DNA from 2 places in the Lactococcus sp. AK05 genome. Region 2 is predicted to be linked to the other one. Evidence: predicted binding sites of a transcription regulator. Region 2 holds the regulator's gene; the other holds the start of a gene.

Region 1 (8,617 bases), on a different contig from region 2:
AACACCTTGACGAATTCCTTCGACATCACCTTCCATTAATTCAATTTGTGCCTCACTATCCGCTACAGATTCACGAGCACGGAAAAAATGGAATGAATCGTTTAATTGTTCAGCTTCAAAAATATGTTCTTCCAAATCAGCAAAAGAATTTGATGATAAGTCAAGCCATTTTTGGTTCCATTCACGGAAAATCGTTTGCGATTGTCCGACAAGATGCATTTTTTTAACAGAATCAATTTCTTCTTGAACAGGCAAATCGAAAAGCGATTCCTTTCGCTCTTCTAAGGCTAGTATACGGTCTTCTGTTTTCTTTCGCATTAATATTGCAAAAGCATAAAAGGCTACGAGAATAACTAATAAGACAACAATGAGGATAATGACAGTACTTGACATGCTTTACTCCATAAAATGATTTAATTACTTAAAAATAGTTTAATTACTTAGGTTAGATAGATTTTAAATAGATAGAAAATCTCAAATATAATTATAGCATATTGCGTCAAAGAAATACACTATTTTCTTAGTTTTCTAACCGAAAAGCCGTTTTTTATTTTCAAAATAAAAAAAGCAACCTCTAGAGGCTGCTTTTTAATTAAATTAAAGTCCTGCTTTTGCTGCTTCAACTTCTGCTGCGAAGTCTGTTTCAGCTTTTTCAATTCCTTCACCAACTTCAAAACGTGTGAACGCAATTGCTTTAGCTCCTTTTGATTCAAGGAAAGCTTCGACAGTTTTGCTGTCATCCATGATGTAAAGTTGTGCAAGAAGAGCAAATTGTTGGTCAACTTTTGTATTGTCAACGATGAATTTAGCCATTTTACCTGGAAGAATTTTGTCCCAGATTTTTTCTGGTTTTCCTTCAGCTTTGAGTTCTTCTTCAAATGAAGCTTTCGCTGCTGCAAGAACTTCTTCTGTCAATTGGCTCTTAGAACCAAATTCATGGTGTGGAAGTTCTGGTTTGTTAACAAGTACACGGCTAGCGTTGTCTTCATCAATTTTGTGGTTCATTTGTGCTAATTCAGCTTTAACAAATTCTGAATCAAGTTCATCAGCTGAAAGAACAGTAGGGTTCATTGCAGCGATATGCATTGATACTTGCTTAGCAAGTGTTTCATCTGCACCTTCAATGACAGAAACAACCCCAATTTTACCACCGTTATGTTGGTAAGCCCCAAAGTGTTGAGCATCAGTTTTTTCAATTACTGCAAAACGACGGAAAGTAATTTTTTCTCCGATTGTAGCAGTCGCTTGAACAAGTTCTGCTTCAAGAGTAATACCTGAAGCTGTTTCAAGTGCCAATGCTTCTTCGTTAGTTGCTGGTTTTTTAGACGCAATAAGTTCTGCTGTTTCTTTAACCAAGGCAACAAATTGATCATTTTTTGCTACGAAGTCTGTTTCTGAGTTCAATTCAACAATCGCTGCAACATTTCCGTTTACGGCAATTCCTGTAAGTCCTTCAGCGGCTACACGATCAGCTTTTTTAGCTGCTTTCGCAATCCCTTTTTCACGAAGAAGTTCTGCTGCTGCTTCCATATTTCCGTCAGTTTCAACAAGAGCGCGTTTAGCGTCCATGATTCCTGCACCAGTTTTTTCACGTAATTCTTTTACTTGAGCTGCTGTTACTGCCATTTTGTAAATCTCCTATGTGTTTTTTTCTGTCAGTATTGACAGTAGTTTTATTTAAAAAAACAGGTGAGGCGTAAGGCCTCGCCTGTTGTAGTTACTTAATTAGTATAAATTGAGGTTAAAATTATTTACCTTCAACGATTTCAGCAAGTTCTTCAAGTGATTCTTCTGAAGCTGCTTCTTCTGCTACGAAATCTTCCGCTGCATCTTCACCTTGACGTCCTTCAATGATAGCGTCTGCCATTTTAGCTGTAATCAATTTAACAGCACGGATAGCGTCATCATTTGCAGGGATAACTACGTCGATTGGTTCTGGATCTGCGTTTGTGTCAACCATTGCTACAACTGGGATTCCCAAAGTTTTAGCTTCTTTAACTGCGATTTGTTCAGCATGTGGGTCAACGATGTACATAACATCTGGAATACGAGGCATATCAGCGATACCACCGATGAATTTTTCAAGGCGTTCGCGTTCTTTGTTAAGAAGAACTACTTCTTTCTTAGGTAAAACTTCGAAAGTTCCTTCTTCTTCCATTTTGTTGATTTCTTTAAGGCGTGTCACACGTGTTTGGATAGTGTTCCAGTTAGTGAGCATACCACCCAACCAACGGTGGTTTACGTAGTATTGACCAGCGCGGAGAGCTTCTTCTTTAACTGCTTCTGCAGCTTGTTTTTTAGTACCAACAAAAAGAACTACTGCACCTTCTTGTGAAGCGTTTTTTACATAGTTGTAAGCATCGTCAACAAGTTTTACAGTTTTTTGAAGGTCGATAACGTGGATACCATTACGTTCTGTGAAGATGTATGGTTTCATTTTTGGGTTCCAACGACGAGTTTGGTGACCGAAGTGAACACCAGCTTCAAGAAGCTGTTTCATTGAAATAACTGACATGTTAATGTCTCCTTTTAAAATAGTTTTTCCTCTTTCATCTGTCATCCGCAGCCGCAATACTTGCGTACACTACGACTTTGTCGAGACGAAATGCGAGATGGTTGCATAGCAACTCTATCATTATACATTGTTTGACCTATTTTTGCAAGTATCTATTCATGTTTCTATTGTTCAGTAAATCTATTTTTCTAGCCACTCCTATTGTCTGACAAATTTAATTGTTAATTTAGGCTCTATAATCACTAAAAGAGTAAGTTTTTAAATTTTTTTCTAAGAAAAAAATTAATATTTTTGCTGAAACCGCTTTTTTTGTGATAAAATAATTATAGTAAATAAATTAGTTTATGAGGAGAGAAATATGAAAGAAAAAATCCTTTTAGGCGGCTATACAAAACGTGTATCTAAAGGCGTATACAGTGTTCTTTTGGACACTAAAGCTGCTGAATTATCATCATTAAATGAAGTCGCTGCGGTTCAAAACCCTACTTATATCACTCTCGATGAAAAGGGACACCTCTATACTTGTGCAGCAGATAGTAATGGCGGAGGAATCGCCGCCTTTGATTTTGATGGCGAAACTGCCACTCATCTCGGAAATGTCACAACCACGGGAGCTCCACTCTGCTATGTTGCCGTGGACGAAGCGCGCCAATTAGTTTACGGAGCGAACTATCATCTTGGAGAAGTTCGTGTTTATAAGATTCAAGCTAACGGCTCACTCCGATTAACGGATACAGTAAAACATACCGGTTCTGGGCCACGTCCTGAACAAGCTAGCTCACACGTTCATTATTCTGATTTGACTCCTGACGGACGACTTGTCACCTGTGATTTGGGAACAGATGAAGTCACTGTTTATGATGTCATTGGTGAAGGTAAACTCAATATTGCTACAATTTATCGGGCAGAAAAAGGAATGGGTGCTCGTCATATTACTTTCCATCCAAATGGTAAAATCGCTTATTTGGTTGGAGAGTTAAATTCAACAATTGAAGTTTTAAGTTACAATGAAGAAAAAGGACGCTTTGCTCGTCTTCAAACAATTAGCACCCTACCTGAAGATTATCATGGAGCAAATGGTGTTGCTGCCATCCGTATTTCATCTGACGGTAAATTCCTCTATACTTCTAATCGTGGACATGATTCTTTAACAACTTACAAAGTAAGCCCTCTTGGTACAAAACTTGAAACTATTGGCTGGACAAATACTGAAGGTCATATCCCTCGTGATTTTAATTTCAACAAAACTGAAGATTATATCATTGTCGCTCATCAAGAATCTGATAATTTATCTCTTTTCTTGCGAGATAAAAAAACCGGTACTTTAACTTTGGAACAAAAAGATTTTTACGCTCCTGAAATCACTTGCGTTTTACCACTATAAAAATTTATTTTTTCACAAAGTTTGACTGATAAACTAAAAAGATTGCTAATTCCTATCAAAGAATTAGCAATCTTTTTTTTCTTCAGTAAAGCTTGTTATAAACCGTTTTCTAAACTTTTGATGAGTATTTTTGTAAAAATTATCACAATATTGCTTGACATCTATAAAAAACTTTGTTAAACTATTCACGTAAAAGAAAGTGAATGAAATCACAAAGGAGAACCTACAAATATGGCAACTAAAAAAGCCGCTCCAGCTGCAAAGAAAGTTTTAAGCGCTGAAGAAAAAGCCGCAAAATTCCAAGAAGCTGTTGCTTATACTGACAAATTAGTCAAAAAAGCACAAGCTGCTGTTCTTAAATTTGAAGGATATACACAAACTCAAGTCGATACTATTGTCGCTGCAATGGCTCTTGCAGCAAGCAAACATTCTCTAGAACTCGCTCATGAAGCCGTTAACGAAACTGGTCGTGGTGTTGTCGAAGACAAAGATACCAAAAACCACTTTGCTTCTGAATCTGTTTATAACGCAATTAAAAATGACAAAACCGTTGGTGTCATTTCTGAAAACAAGGTTGCTGGATCTGTTGAAATCGCAAGCCCTCTCGGTGTTCTTGCTGGTATCGTTCCAACAACTAATCCAACATCAACAGCAATCTTTAAATCTTTATTGACTGCAAAAACACGTAATGCTATTGTTTTCGCTTTCCACCCACAAGCTCAAAAATGTTCAAGCCATGCAGCAAAAATTGTTTATGATGCTGCGATTGAAGCTGGTGCACCGGAAGACTTCATTCAATGGATTGAAGTACCAAGCCTTGACATGACTACCGCCTTGATTCAAAACCGTGGACTTGCAACAATCCTTGCAACTGGTGGCCCAGGAATGGTAAACGCCGCACTCAAATCTGGTAACCCTTCACTCGGTGTTGGAGCTGGTAATGGTGCTGTTTATGTTGATGCTACTGCAAATATTGAACGTGCCGTTGAAGACCTTTTGCTTTCAAAACGTTTTGATAATGGGATGATTTGTGCCACTGAAAATTCAGCTGTTATTGATGCTTCAGTTTATGATGAATTTATTGCTAAAATGCAAGAACAAGGCGCTTATATGGTTCCTAAAAAAGACTACAAAGCTATTGAAAGTTTCGTTTTTGTTGAACGTGCTGGTGAAGGTTTTGGAGTAACTGGTCCTGTTGCTGGTCGTTCTGGTCAATGGATTGCTGAACAAGCTGGTGTCAAAGTTCCTAAAGATAAAGATGTTCTTCTTTTTGAACTTGATAAGAAAAATATTGGTGAAGCACTTTCTTCAGAAAAACTTTCTCCTTTGCTTTCAATCTATAAAGCTGAAACGCGTGAAGAAGGAATTGAAATTGTACGTAGCTTACTTGCTTATCAAGGTGCTGGACATAATGCTGCAATTCAAATCGGTGCAATGGATGATCCATTCGTTAAAGAATATGGCGAAAAAGTTGAAGCTTCTCGTATCCTCGTTAACCAACCAGATTCTATTGGTGGGGTCGGAGATATCTATACTGATGCAATGCGTCCATCACTTACACTTGGAACTGGTTCATGGGGGAAAAATTCACTTTCACACAATTTGAGTACATACGATCTATTGAATGTTAAAACAGTGGCTAAACGTCGTAATCGCCCACAATGGGTTCGTTTGCCAAAAGAAATTTACTACGAAAAAAATGCAATTTCTTACTTACAAGAATTGCCACACGTTCACAAAGCTTTCATCGTTGCTGACCCTGGTATGGTTAAATTTGGTTTCGTTGATAAAGTTTTGGAACAACTTGCTATCCGCCCAACTCAAGTTGAAACAAGCATTTATGGCTCTGTTCAACCTGACCCAACTTTGAGCGAAGCAATTGCAATCGCTCGTCAAATGAAACAATTTGAGCCTGACACTGTCATCTGTCTTGGTGGTGGTTCTGCTCTCGATGCTGGTAAGATTGGTCGTTTGATTTATGAATATGATGCTCGTGGTGAAGCTGACCTTTCTGATGATGCAAGTTTGAAAGAACTTTTCCAAGAATTAGCTCAAAAATTTGTCGATATTCGTAAACGTATTATTAAATTCTACCATCCACATAAAGCACAAATGGTTGCAATTCCTACTACTTCTGGTACTGGTTCTGAAGTGACTCCATTTGCAGTTATCACTGATGATGAAACTCATGTTAAGTACCCACTTGCTGACTACCAATTAACACCACAAGTTGCCATTGTTGACCCTGAGTTTGTTATGACTGTACCAAAACGTACTGTTTCTTGGTCTGGTATTGATGCGATGTCACACGCGCTTGAATCTTACGTTTCTGTTATGTCTTCTGACTATACAAAACCAATTTCACTTCAAGCGATCAAACTCATCTTTGAAAACTTGACTGAGTCTTATCAATATGACCCAGCGCATCCAACTAAAGAAGGACAAAAAGCCCGCGAAAACATGCACAATGCTGCAACACTCGCTGGTATGGCCTTCGCTAATGCTTTCCTTGGAATTAACCACTCACTTGCTCATAAAATTGGTGGTGAATTTGGACTTCCTCATGGTCTTGCCATCGCCATTGCTATGCCACATGTCATTAAATTTAACGCTGTAACAGGAAACGTTAAACGTACCCCTTACCCACGTTATGAAACATATCGTGCTCAAGAGGACTATGCTGAAATTTCACGCTTTATGGGATTTGCTGGTAAAGATGATTCAGATGAAAAAGCTGTGCAAGCTCTGGTTGCTGAACTTAAAAAATTGACTGATAGCATTGATATTAATATCACCCTTTCAGGAAATGGTGTCGATAAAGCTCACCTTGAACGTGAACTTGATAAATTGGCTGACCTTGTTTATGATGATCAATGTACTCCTGCTAATCCACGTCAACCAAGAATTGATGAGATTAAACAGTTGTTGTTAGATCAATACTAATACTAATCATCTATTGATAAAATAATTGAAACGCTCTGATAAATTTGTCAGAGCGTTTTTCTGCATTTTTCAATATCGTGAATTGATTCCGTTCTTTTTTGCACGATTATAGACATAAGTAAAAGTGAATGTTCCTATAATCATATAGATAATCATTTGTAGAATAAGGAGTAGAAAAGTAGTCAATTCAAAGGGATTTTGGCTTACGTTTAAGCCAAGATTAATGGGTAAAACTTTGGTTAAGACAAGTAAAACTGCTGGCAACTTGTCCAAAGAGATTAAAGTGCCTGATGCAAAAAGTAAGAGATACTGAATAATTCCGACAAAAGAAGCGATTTTAGTAAACTTTAAGGTCAGTCCTGAGAATATCATGGAAAATCCAACAATTGCAAAAAAATTAATGACTAAAGCGGTTAAAGAAACCCAAGTCAAATTTATATGAATCTGATAGAAAAAACAGACAATGACCGTCGCAATCATTATTCTAATAAAATTAAAAATTCCCCAAACAATTGATTTAATAAATAAAATGTGAATCAATCGGATAGGTTTTAAAATTAACTGTTCAAAGGTTCCTACCTGTTTTTCATAAGAAATCGATTCTGACGCAACAGTCAAAACACCACTAAGTAAAAACCAAAAAGCATAGCCAATATAGCTCGAACTTGTAAAATGTTGCCCGAGAATCATAAAAACAAATAAAAGAATAATCATCATTACTAAACTTGAGATGAAATCTGGATAAAAGACTAAAGTTTCTCTTAGTTCTCGTTTAAATTCTGCTCTAAACATTTTACCCTCCTTTATAATAGTCAATTAAAATTTCTTCTATTGATCGGTCATGTTTTTTGTAAGAGATAATTTTTTCATCCTCTTCTATCAATTTTTTTAATTTTTCTTCTGCCAACTTTTCATCTGTAAGTTGATAGCTTTCAGTATTTGTATTAATAAGATAATAGACAAGAGAATTTTCTTGAATAAAAGATTCATATTTTCCTAAAAATGAAATTTCTCCTTTGTTTAATAAGAGAACTCTATCGGCAAGGGCTTTGATGACATCGGTTTGATGTGTGGTTAGGATAATTGTTTTATTATGTTCTTTTGACATTTTCTTGACCATATCCAGTAAGTCACGATTGGCTTTAAAATCCAGTCCCAAAGTCGGCTCATCTAAAAACAAAATTTTTGCATCATTGAGTAAGCTACAAATAATAGATAATTTTTGTTTCATTCCTCGTGAAAAGTTGAAAACGCGTTTGTTCGCTGCTTCTGCCAAATCAAATTGTTCTAAAAGCTGCAAGATTTCTTGCTTTTTGATTTTTCGTTTGTAAAGTGCTGCGAAATATTCGATATTTTCAAGGGCTGTTAGATAACCATAAGTATTTTCTGCATTTTCTAAGACTGCTGAGGTCATTTCATAAAGTTTTTGACCGTAAGTGTCGATAGCTTGCCCGTAGTAGTCGATTTCTCCGGAATCCTGTGCAAGAATATGGAGCAACATCTTAATCAATGTCGTTTTTCCTGCACCATTTTTTCCTAAGATAATAAAAATTTCTCCTTCATTGACAGAAAAAGAAATGTCTTTGATAATCGGATTATCTTCAAATGATTTTGAGAGATGAGCAACTTTTATTATTTCTTTCATAATTTGGCCTCAAAAATTTCTTTTATTAGCATTAGTCCATTATTTGTAAAATCGGTTTTTGGACACTTAAAATCATCATGACTTCTCTTGTAATAACAACCTCCATCACAGTTTGGAAGAAATGTACAAC
Region 2 (8,617 bases):
AGCTTCTTTCTGAGCTGTAAAATCTTGTTGAGCTAAACTTTCTATCGGCTCCCCATTTTCTGAAGAATTACTCTCAGCTTGTACTTCTTCTTTTTTCTCGACATAATAATCATAATCTCCCAAAAATTCTGTACTTCCTTCGGGAGCAATTTCTAAAACTTTGGTAGCCACTCTATTGATGAAATAGCGGTCATGAGAAACAAACAAGATTGTTCCTGGAAAATCAATCAAAGCATTCTCCAAGACCTCACGTGAATCAATATCCAAGTGATTGGTTGGTTCATCTAAAACTAAAAAGTTATCGTGATCCATTGCTAATTTAGCAAGTAAAAGACGGGCTTTTTCACCACCAGAAAGCATCCCAACCGTTTTCTTTACATCATCTCCACTAAAAAGAAAAGCTCCGAGCATATTGCGAATTTCAACTTCATTAAGTAAGCGATGCTCATTCCATAATTCGTCTAAGACAGTATTTGAAGCTGTCAATCTTCCTTGTTCTTGGTCATAATATCCCAAAGTAACATTGGCACCCAATTTTGCTTGACCTGCTAAAAATGGAATCTGTCCAACAATTGACTTAATCAATGTTGTCTTACCTACTCCATTTGGTCCAACAATAGCAAGGGACTCACCTTTACGCTCGTCAATGTTAATCGGACCAGAGAGACGATTATCTTCATAACCTACCGTTGCTTCTGAAACGGTTAAAACAACATTTCCAGACGTTTTTTCAGGAGTAAAAGTAACATTGGCCGATTTATCATCACTTGTTGGTGCGTCTAAACGCTCCATTTTCTCCAACTTTTTACGACGCGATTGCGCCATTTTAGTCGTCGAAGCCCGAACTAAATTTCTGGCAACATAGTCCTCTAATTTAGCAATTTCTTTTTGTTGTTTTTCAAAATTTTTGAGTTCTAACAAGAGTTTTTGCTCTCTTTGTTCAACATAGCGAGAATAATTTCCAGAAAAACGAGTTAATTCTCCTCTAGATAATTCTAAGACTTCATTAACCACTTTATCCAAAAAGTAGCGGTCATGACTGACAATTAATAAACTACCTTCGTAATTTTTAAGGTAATTTTCAAGCCAAGCTAAAGTTTCAATATCCAAGTGGTTAGTTGGTTCATCCAAAATCAAAAGTTGTGGTCTCTCAAGTAACATCTTAGCAAGAGCCAAACGTGTTTTTTGTCCCCCCGATAAACTTGAAATTTCTCTTTCCCACATTGTTTCATCAAAGCGAAAACCATTTAAGACAGACTTAATTTCAGATTCATAAGTAAATCCATTTTTCATCCGAAATTCTTCTGATAAAGCATCGTAACGTTTCATCAAAGCTGTCAATTCATCCCCAGCAAGTTCTCCCATTTGCAATTCCATCTGGCGCAATTGTTTTTCCATTTGGCGAAGCGAATCAAAAACAGAGAGCATTTCGGCAAATATTGTCCTTGAGGAATTCAGCCCAGTATCTTGCGCTAAATAATTCATTGTCAAATCTTTGGTCTTGGATACAGTTCCGCGACTCGCTTCTTCAACTCCAGCAATAATTTTAAGCAAGGTTGACTTACCAGCTCCATTTCGGCCAACTAGGGCAATTCTTGAATGGTCTTGTAAACTAAAATTGATATTTTCAAATAAAACATCGCCACCAAAAGTGCGTGCAATTCCATTCCCTTGCAGTAAAATCATGATATTTATCCTCTTCGTTAAATCTCAAAGCATATTTTTAATACTTCGTTTTTCCTTTTCATATGATAGAAAAGCAGTCCTTCTATTATAGCATTTAAGGCAAGCTTTTTGTAGTTCTTCCAAATTCTTGAAATTAAAAAGCTTACCAAATCTGATAAGCTAAAATAAAATTAATATTAGACTAAAATTAATCTTTCACGCAATTCAATTCTCCTAACTTCTGGTGGAATAAACGCTCTGATTCCATCCTCGTTAAAACCAATCAATAGACAGTCCTCGTCAAAAATTAATGGTCGTTTTAGAAGACGTGGATTTTCCTGAATTAATTCAAAAGCTTTTTCTAGTCCTAATTCATCGAAATTATAATTTAAAGATGCGTATGTTTTCCCTCGGGTCGCAATTATATCCTCAAATCCGTTTTCAGTCAAGGATAAAATTTTGATTAAATCATCTTTTTCCATAAAATCTTTTGATAAATTAATTTCTTCAAATTCAATGTGATGTTTACGTAACCATTTTTTAGCTTTTCTACAAGATGAACATGAACCACTAAGATAAATTTTAATCATATTTTCTCCCTATCTATTTTTTCATATTTCTATTCTAACATGAAAGCGCCTTAATTAAAAGGATAAAATAAATATTTTTTTAGAATTGTAATCAATTTCTCATTTTAACTGAATAATCCATTCCTTTTGTTTGATAATTTCACAAATTTTTGATAAAATTATCACAAAGAAACTAAATATTAACTAGTTTTAACAAAATCGAATTATATTTTTGAGGTATAACAATGACTGATCATAAACCAAGCAAAAGCTTGCCTAAAGCAACTGCTAAACGACTGCCACAGTACTATCGACTGTTCAAAAGTCTTGTAGAAGAAAATGTGACACGCACAAATTCACAACTTATTTCAGAAAAAATCGGAGTAGATGCTGCCACAATTCGTCGTGATTTCTCTTTATTTGGTGAATTAGGTCGACGTGGATATGGCTATGAAACGAAAGTGCTCCGTGATTTCTTTGGAGAACTTCTTGGACAAGACCAAGAAACGCATATCGCTCTAATCGGTGTCGGAAATCTCGGTCGTGCATTACTTCATTATCAATTCCAAGATAGAAATAAAATGAGAATTACGCAAGCCTATGATATTTCTGGTAATCCCTTAGTTGGAACACAAACAGATGACGGAATTCCAATTTATAATATTTCTGATTTAGAAAAAAATGTTAAGAAATCTGATATCAAAACGGCAATTCTCTCTGTTCGAAAAGAAAACGCCCAAGAAGTTGTTGACACTCTAGTCAAAGCTGGTATCAAAGGTTTCCTAAACTTTGCCCCAATTCGTTTGAAAGTTCCTTCTGATGTGGTTGTTCAATCAATTGATTTAACTAAGGAGTTGCAAACACTGCTATTTTTCATGGGAGCTCAAGAAAACTAAATTAGTACAAAATAAAAGAACAGTTTTTATAGACTGTTCTTTTTCTTTATAGTCGAGAAGTGATTGTTTGTTATATAATCCTTCATTTTCTGATCTCTTCTTCCCGAAAACTAAAATAATTACCAGCCCCTACAATAATATGGTCAATAAAATTAATCCCCACATCCTCACAAGATTTTTTTATTTTGTCAGTAAATATTTTATCAGCCTGACTGGGTCGTAAATTTCCTGAGGGATGATTATGTGCAACTAACAGTCCTACTGAGAGATTTTTTATTGCATGATAAAGAATCTCTCTAGGGCTTGCAGTTGCCTGATTAACCGCCCCTATAAAAATTGTCTTTTTTTCAATAATTCTATTTTGACCATCTAAATAAGTCGCCACAAGATGCTCTTGCTCAAAATTTTGCATTTCAAAAGCAAGACTCAAGCCATATTCTTTGGAACTCAAAACTTGACCGTAACGTTTTCTATTAGTGGTCTGTATCCTTTTTCCAAATTCAATCATTGCTCGAATTTCAATGGATTTTGCCAGTCCAATGCCTGAAATTTCTCTGAGTTCATTAATCGAAGCTTTGCGCAAATTATCCAAAGTTTCAAAATGTTGAAGAATTTCCAAGGCCAAATTTAATGATGAGTATTTTTTTGTCCCTGTTCGCAATAATATCGCTAACAGCTCAACATCAGACAAGCACTCTTCTCCTAAAAATTCTAAGCGTTCCCTAGGTTGCATCGGATACGGATTTTCTCTTAGTTCATACATACTATTATATACGGAAAAATCTGGCCTTTGTCACTGACAAAAGATTAATTAACCAAAAAAGTTCTGATGAATCTCAGAACTTTTTATTTTTAGTTATCATTTTACTGACAGAAATTTCTGTCAGTAACTTTTATTCAACTGTTACTGCTTTAGCCAAGTTACGTGGTTTATCAACATCAAGTCCACGTTGCATTGAAGCATAATAAGCAATTAATTGTGTTGGAATAACCATTGAAATTGCTGACAAATAAGGATGAACTTGGTTGACAACAATTGTATCATCTTCACGAGCCACTCCTTCTTCAACAATTGTGATAGCTGAGGCTCCACGAGCCACTGTTTCCATTACATTTCCACGAGTATGAGCTGCTACTTCTTCATTATTAGAAATTAAAGCAAGTACTGGAGTTCCTTTTTCAATCAATGAAATCGTTCCATGTTTTAATTCTCCAGCAGCAAATCCTTCACATTGAATATAAGAAATTTCTTTTAATTTGAGAGAAGCTTCCATTGCTACATAATAATCTTGTTTTCGACCAATATAGAAGGCATTGCGAGTAGTTGGCAATAAGTCAGCTACAATTGCTGCAATTTCATCCTTTTCAGATAAAGTGGCTTCAATTGATTGAGCAACGAAAGACAATTCTTTAACTAAATCAAATTCTTTTGCTTTAACTTCCCCTTCAGCCTCACCAACTGCCTTTGCAAGAAAAGCCAAAGTTGCAATTTGTCCTGTATATGCTTTGGTTGAAGCAACTGCAATTTCTGGTCCAGCACCGATTAACATTGTATAAGTTGCTTCGCGTGACAAAGTAGAACCGGGAACATTTGTAACTGTTAAGCTTGGAAGTCCTAATTCATTTACTTTTACTAAAACCTGACGGCTGTCAGCCGTTTCACCAGACTGTGAAAGGAAAATAAAGAATGGTTTTTGACTCAACAAAGGCATATCATAGCCCCATTCTGAAGCAAGACCAAGTTCAACCGGTGTATTTGTCAAAGATTCAAGCATCATTTTTGCCCCAAAACCTGCATGATAAGACGTTCCTGCGGCAATAATATAAATACGATCAGCCTCTTGAATTCCTTTGATAATGTCTTGATCAACTTTCATTGTTCCATCTTCATTTGCATAAGTCGCAATGAGTTTACGCATAACTGCTGGTTGCTCATCAATTTCTTTGAGCATGTAGAAAGGATAAGTTCCTTTTCCAATGTCAGATAAATCAAGTTCAGCTGTGTATGACTCACGTGAAAGTACATTACCTTCGTAATCCATAACTGTAACATTATCTTTTGTTAACACAACAAGCTCTTTATCGTGAATTTCCATAAATTCAGACGTTTCACGAATCATCGCCATCGCATCTGAGCAGACCATGTTGTAACCTTCACCAAGGCCGATTAATAATGGTGATTTATTTTTGGCAACATAAATCACATCTGCATCTTCGCGATCCATAAGAGCAAAGGCATAAGAACCTTGAATTAAGCTTAGAGCTTTTTTGAATGCTTCAAGTGTTGATAATCCTTCTTCTTCAGCAAATTTAGCAATTAAATGAACCGCAATTTCAGTATCGGTTTGTCCTTTAAAAGTATCATTCATCAAAAATTCGTTTTTAAGTTCAACAAAATTTTCAATCACACCATTATGTACTAAAATAAAGCGACCTGATGTTGAAGTATGTGGATGAGCATTGTCTTCCGTTGGTTTACCATGAGTAGCCCAACGTGTGTGACCAATGCCGGTTGTTCCTGAAACATCAATCCCTAACTTTCCTCTTAAGTCTGCAATACGTCCGACAGATTTAACTAATTTTGCTGCTGTTTCTTGACCATTTACAAAAATACCTGCTGAATCATAACCACGATATTCAAGTTTTTCTAGTCCTTGCATCAAAATATCAGTTGCATTTTTACTACCTACAACACCAACAATCCCACACATAATAAAGCTCCATTTAACTCACCGTTAAAATTGGTATAGTTAATTATTTTTCTAATATTTATTTATAAATAGCATTATATTACACTTATTTGTCGTTGTCAAGTATAAAACTTCTAATAAAACTCAAAAAGACGATAATTGGTATAATTTATTTTCGGCATTAATAAAAACCAATTGATATCAATTGGTTTTTTTTGATTTTTCTTGATACTTAATATATGTGGGGTAAGTAAGTAATAGAATACTAATTCCTTCGAGAAATCCGCCTATTGTATCACTTGGATAATGTACCCCTACAAAAATTCTTGAAAACATTACTAATGCAATTAATATAATACATAAAATGCCTAATAAAATTTTAGAAGAACGATTTTTAAGTTTTCCTAGACAGATAAAGAAAATACTTCCAAAAATAATTGTTGCAAAAATGGAATGTCCGCTCGGAAAACTTTTCCCAGCTTCATTTGCAAAAGCCGCTAACCGATGAATATCAGGACGTTCTCGACCAATAATTACTTTAATAACAGTATTTAAAGCAAGGCTTAAAACAACTGTTGCCGCAAACCAGATTGTCGCTTCTTTCTGTTTAAAGAGAAGATATAAAACCAAAGCAAGTAGAACTGCGACAATTATTCCACCTTTATCTCCAAAAATATTTGTCATATGAGAGAAAAAGTAAGTGAGTCCTGAGGAGCTTTGTAAATGAAAAGCCCAAGTTTGAATTGGCCGATCAAAAGGAAATGGACCATGAGTAAAATCAATTTTAACAAAGAGCGCTAAAATTAAAAAGGCAAGGGTGGTAATAGCACCCGAAATATAATAGATTTTTTTATTCATAATTAATTAGTTTTCTATAGACTCCATTAGGAGATGAAAAATTGACCCTTTCGGAGAATTATTTGAAACAAAGACTTTGGCATCATTCAATTGTGCATATTCCTTCGCAATTGCCAAACCAAGTCCTGTTCCAGGAATTTCACTTGAACGAGATTTATCAATTCGATAAAATCGTTCAAAAATATTATCTTTTTCTTCTTCTGGAACGCCAAAGCCTTCGTCAGCAACCTGAAAATCAACTTGATGATTTTCCAAAGTAATATTTATTGTAATTTCTGAGTTGGAAGGTGAATATTTTCCAGCATTTTCAAGAAAGATAATAATAATTTTGTATAGCGCCATTTTATCTATGCTGACAAATAAATCTGTTTGGATATCAAAGTTTATTTTTTGTCTTAGCGCGGGTTGAATTTCACTGACCACTTTGTCAGTAAATTTACTTAAGTTAATTCTTTCTTTTTTCATTTCTAAATGATTTCCTCTAGAAATGGTCAGTAAATTCTCGATTAAAACTTTCATTCTCATTGATTCTTCATCAATATAGGAAAGTGACTCATCAACAATTTCTGGATGTTCATGCCAACGTCTTTTGAGTAAATTCACATGTCCACGAATTGCAGCAACTGGCGTTCTTAGCTCATGTGAAGCATCCGAAACAAATTGTTGCTCATTTTCAATTTTTTGATTCAGTCGATTAAGCAAACGATTGAAACTTTGACTTAACTGATGAACTTCAAGTGGATTTTTACTGACAGGAACTTGTTTAACATCCTTTCCATCAGTTGCCACCACAATATCTGTCAAAGGCTGACTAATCGTTCTGGCCGCTTTTTGAATTAAAATCAAAGCAAGGAAAAATAGAAAAATCATGACAGCAATAATAACCAATATAGCTCTAATCATTGATTTAACTACAACATTTATATTCAACCATAATTCGGCTTTGGTTCCATTTTTAGAAGTTTTTGAACTATATAAAAAGATATCATCTCTTAATAGACTAAAATTCCCCCAAGATTTTCGTGATTTTAAAAAATTTGTTGTTCCTTGACTCTCTTCTCTTTGACCTGAAGGACTTGTCAGTCGAACAAATGTAGCTTTTTCGTCTTTTTCACTATCAAGTTTAAATTCGTCCCAATTCACTCGCCCATTAGTTGCTGCCGTTTGAACGGAATTTAAAAGTGCCGCTCCCTCACTCTTACGGATTTGTAAACTTGTAAATGCAACAATTCCGGAAACAATGATTGTAATCAACAGACTAAAAATTAAGAAAATACGGACAAAAGTATCGGTAATAATTTTGGCACTTGTTTTTGATTCTATTTCTTTCATTTACTAATTTACTTTACTATTTTTTAAGGAAGAGTATGATTGCTCTTTTGAAATATGTGTTTTTAACTTACGGTATTCTAATAAGGTTAAAATAATCATCAATACGTCAACCGCACATAAAACGAGCATTGAAATTGATCCATGATTAAAAAATTCAAAGATTTGATAAAGAATAAAACCAACTAAAAGTAATATTGATAAGGGGTATGACCATAGAATCTTTTTCCAGAGCAGAGCCAACGTCACCAACTTTAGTGCACCATGTAAAAGTAAATATACAATAGCAAATAAAGTAGCATCATTGGTCAGTCTTTCTCCTGCACTTGTAATCATCGTAGAGAGTGGGCTTAGAGAAATAGCCAGTGCAAGATGGTGAATAGTTGCTTTAATTAAATCAAGTGGAACAAAGATTAAAAGTAAACCTGATATAAATTCAACAAAAGCAAAAATACTTTTACCCAGAAGCATTGTGTTAAAACTAACATCTAATAATTCTTCTTTATTTTTCACTTTATTCATGGCTACCTCTTTTCCTCTCTCAGTTTTCGTTATTTAAACGATAACCTATACCACGAACGGTTTCAATGAGAGATTTATGATTTGGCAA

Evidence for each region. The regulator Rex, encoded in region 2, represses fermentation and respiration genes when NADH is low (regulators of the CRP and FNR family bind a similar motif). The targets are predictions, from matches to a motif close to TTGTGAANTANTTCACAA.
Region 1: adhE (bifunctional acetaldehyde-CoA/alcohol dehydrogenase) is a predicted target of Rex. The motif match lies at 4,030-4,047, and genes of this name have one in related genera.

Annotation. Positions count from the first base shown of each region.
Region 1 is NZ_JBFTEI010000008.1:30,861-39,477, reverse strand. It holds gene ezrA (septation ring formation regulator EzrA) at 1-393, opposite strand, end outside; gene tsf (translation elongation factor Ts) at 598-1,626, opposite strand; gene rpsB (30S ribosomal protein S2) at 1,748-2,515, opposite strand; gene AB6B24_RS11410 (lactonase family protein) at 2,874-3,899, shown strand; gene adhE (bifunctional acetaldehyde-CoA/alcohol dehydrogenase) at 4,131-6,842, shown strand; gene AB6B24_RS11400 (ABC transporter permease) at 6,912-7,634, opposite strand; gene AB6B24_RS11395 (ABC transporter ATP-binding protein) at 7,636-8,487, opposite strand; gene AB6B24_RS11390 (radical SAM protein) at 8,484-8,617, opposite strand, start outside.
Region 2 is NZ_JBFTEI010000001.1:606,470-615,086, reverse strand. It holds gene AB6B24_RS02940 (ABC-F family ATP-binding cassette domain-containing protein) at 1-1,686, opposite strand, end outside; gene AB6B24_RS02935 (Spx/MgsR family RNA polymerase-binding regulatory protein) at 1,863-2,255, opposite strand; gene AB6B24_RS02930 (redox-sensing transcriptional repressor Rex) at 2,480-3,130, shown strand; gene radC (DNA repair protein RadC) at 3,213-3,893, opposite strand; gene glmS (glutamine--fructose-6-phosphate transaminase (isomerizing)) at 4,024-5,841, opposite strand; gene AB6B24_RS02915 (phosphatase PAP2 family protein) at 6,022-6,678, opposite strand; gene AB6B24_RS02910 (HAMP domain-containing sensor histidine kinase) at 6,685-8,010, opposite strand; gene AB6B24_RS02905 (DUF2127 domain-containing protein) at 8,014-8,529, opposite strand; gene AB6B24_RS02900 (response regulator transcription factor) at 8,549-8,617, opposite strand, start outside.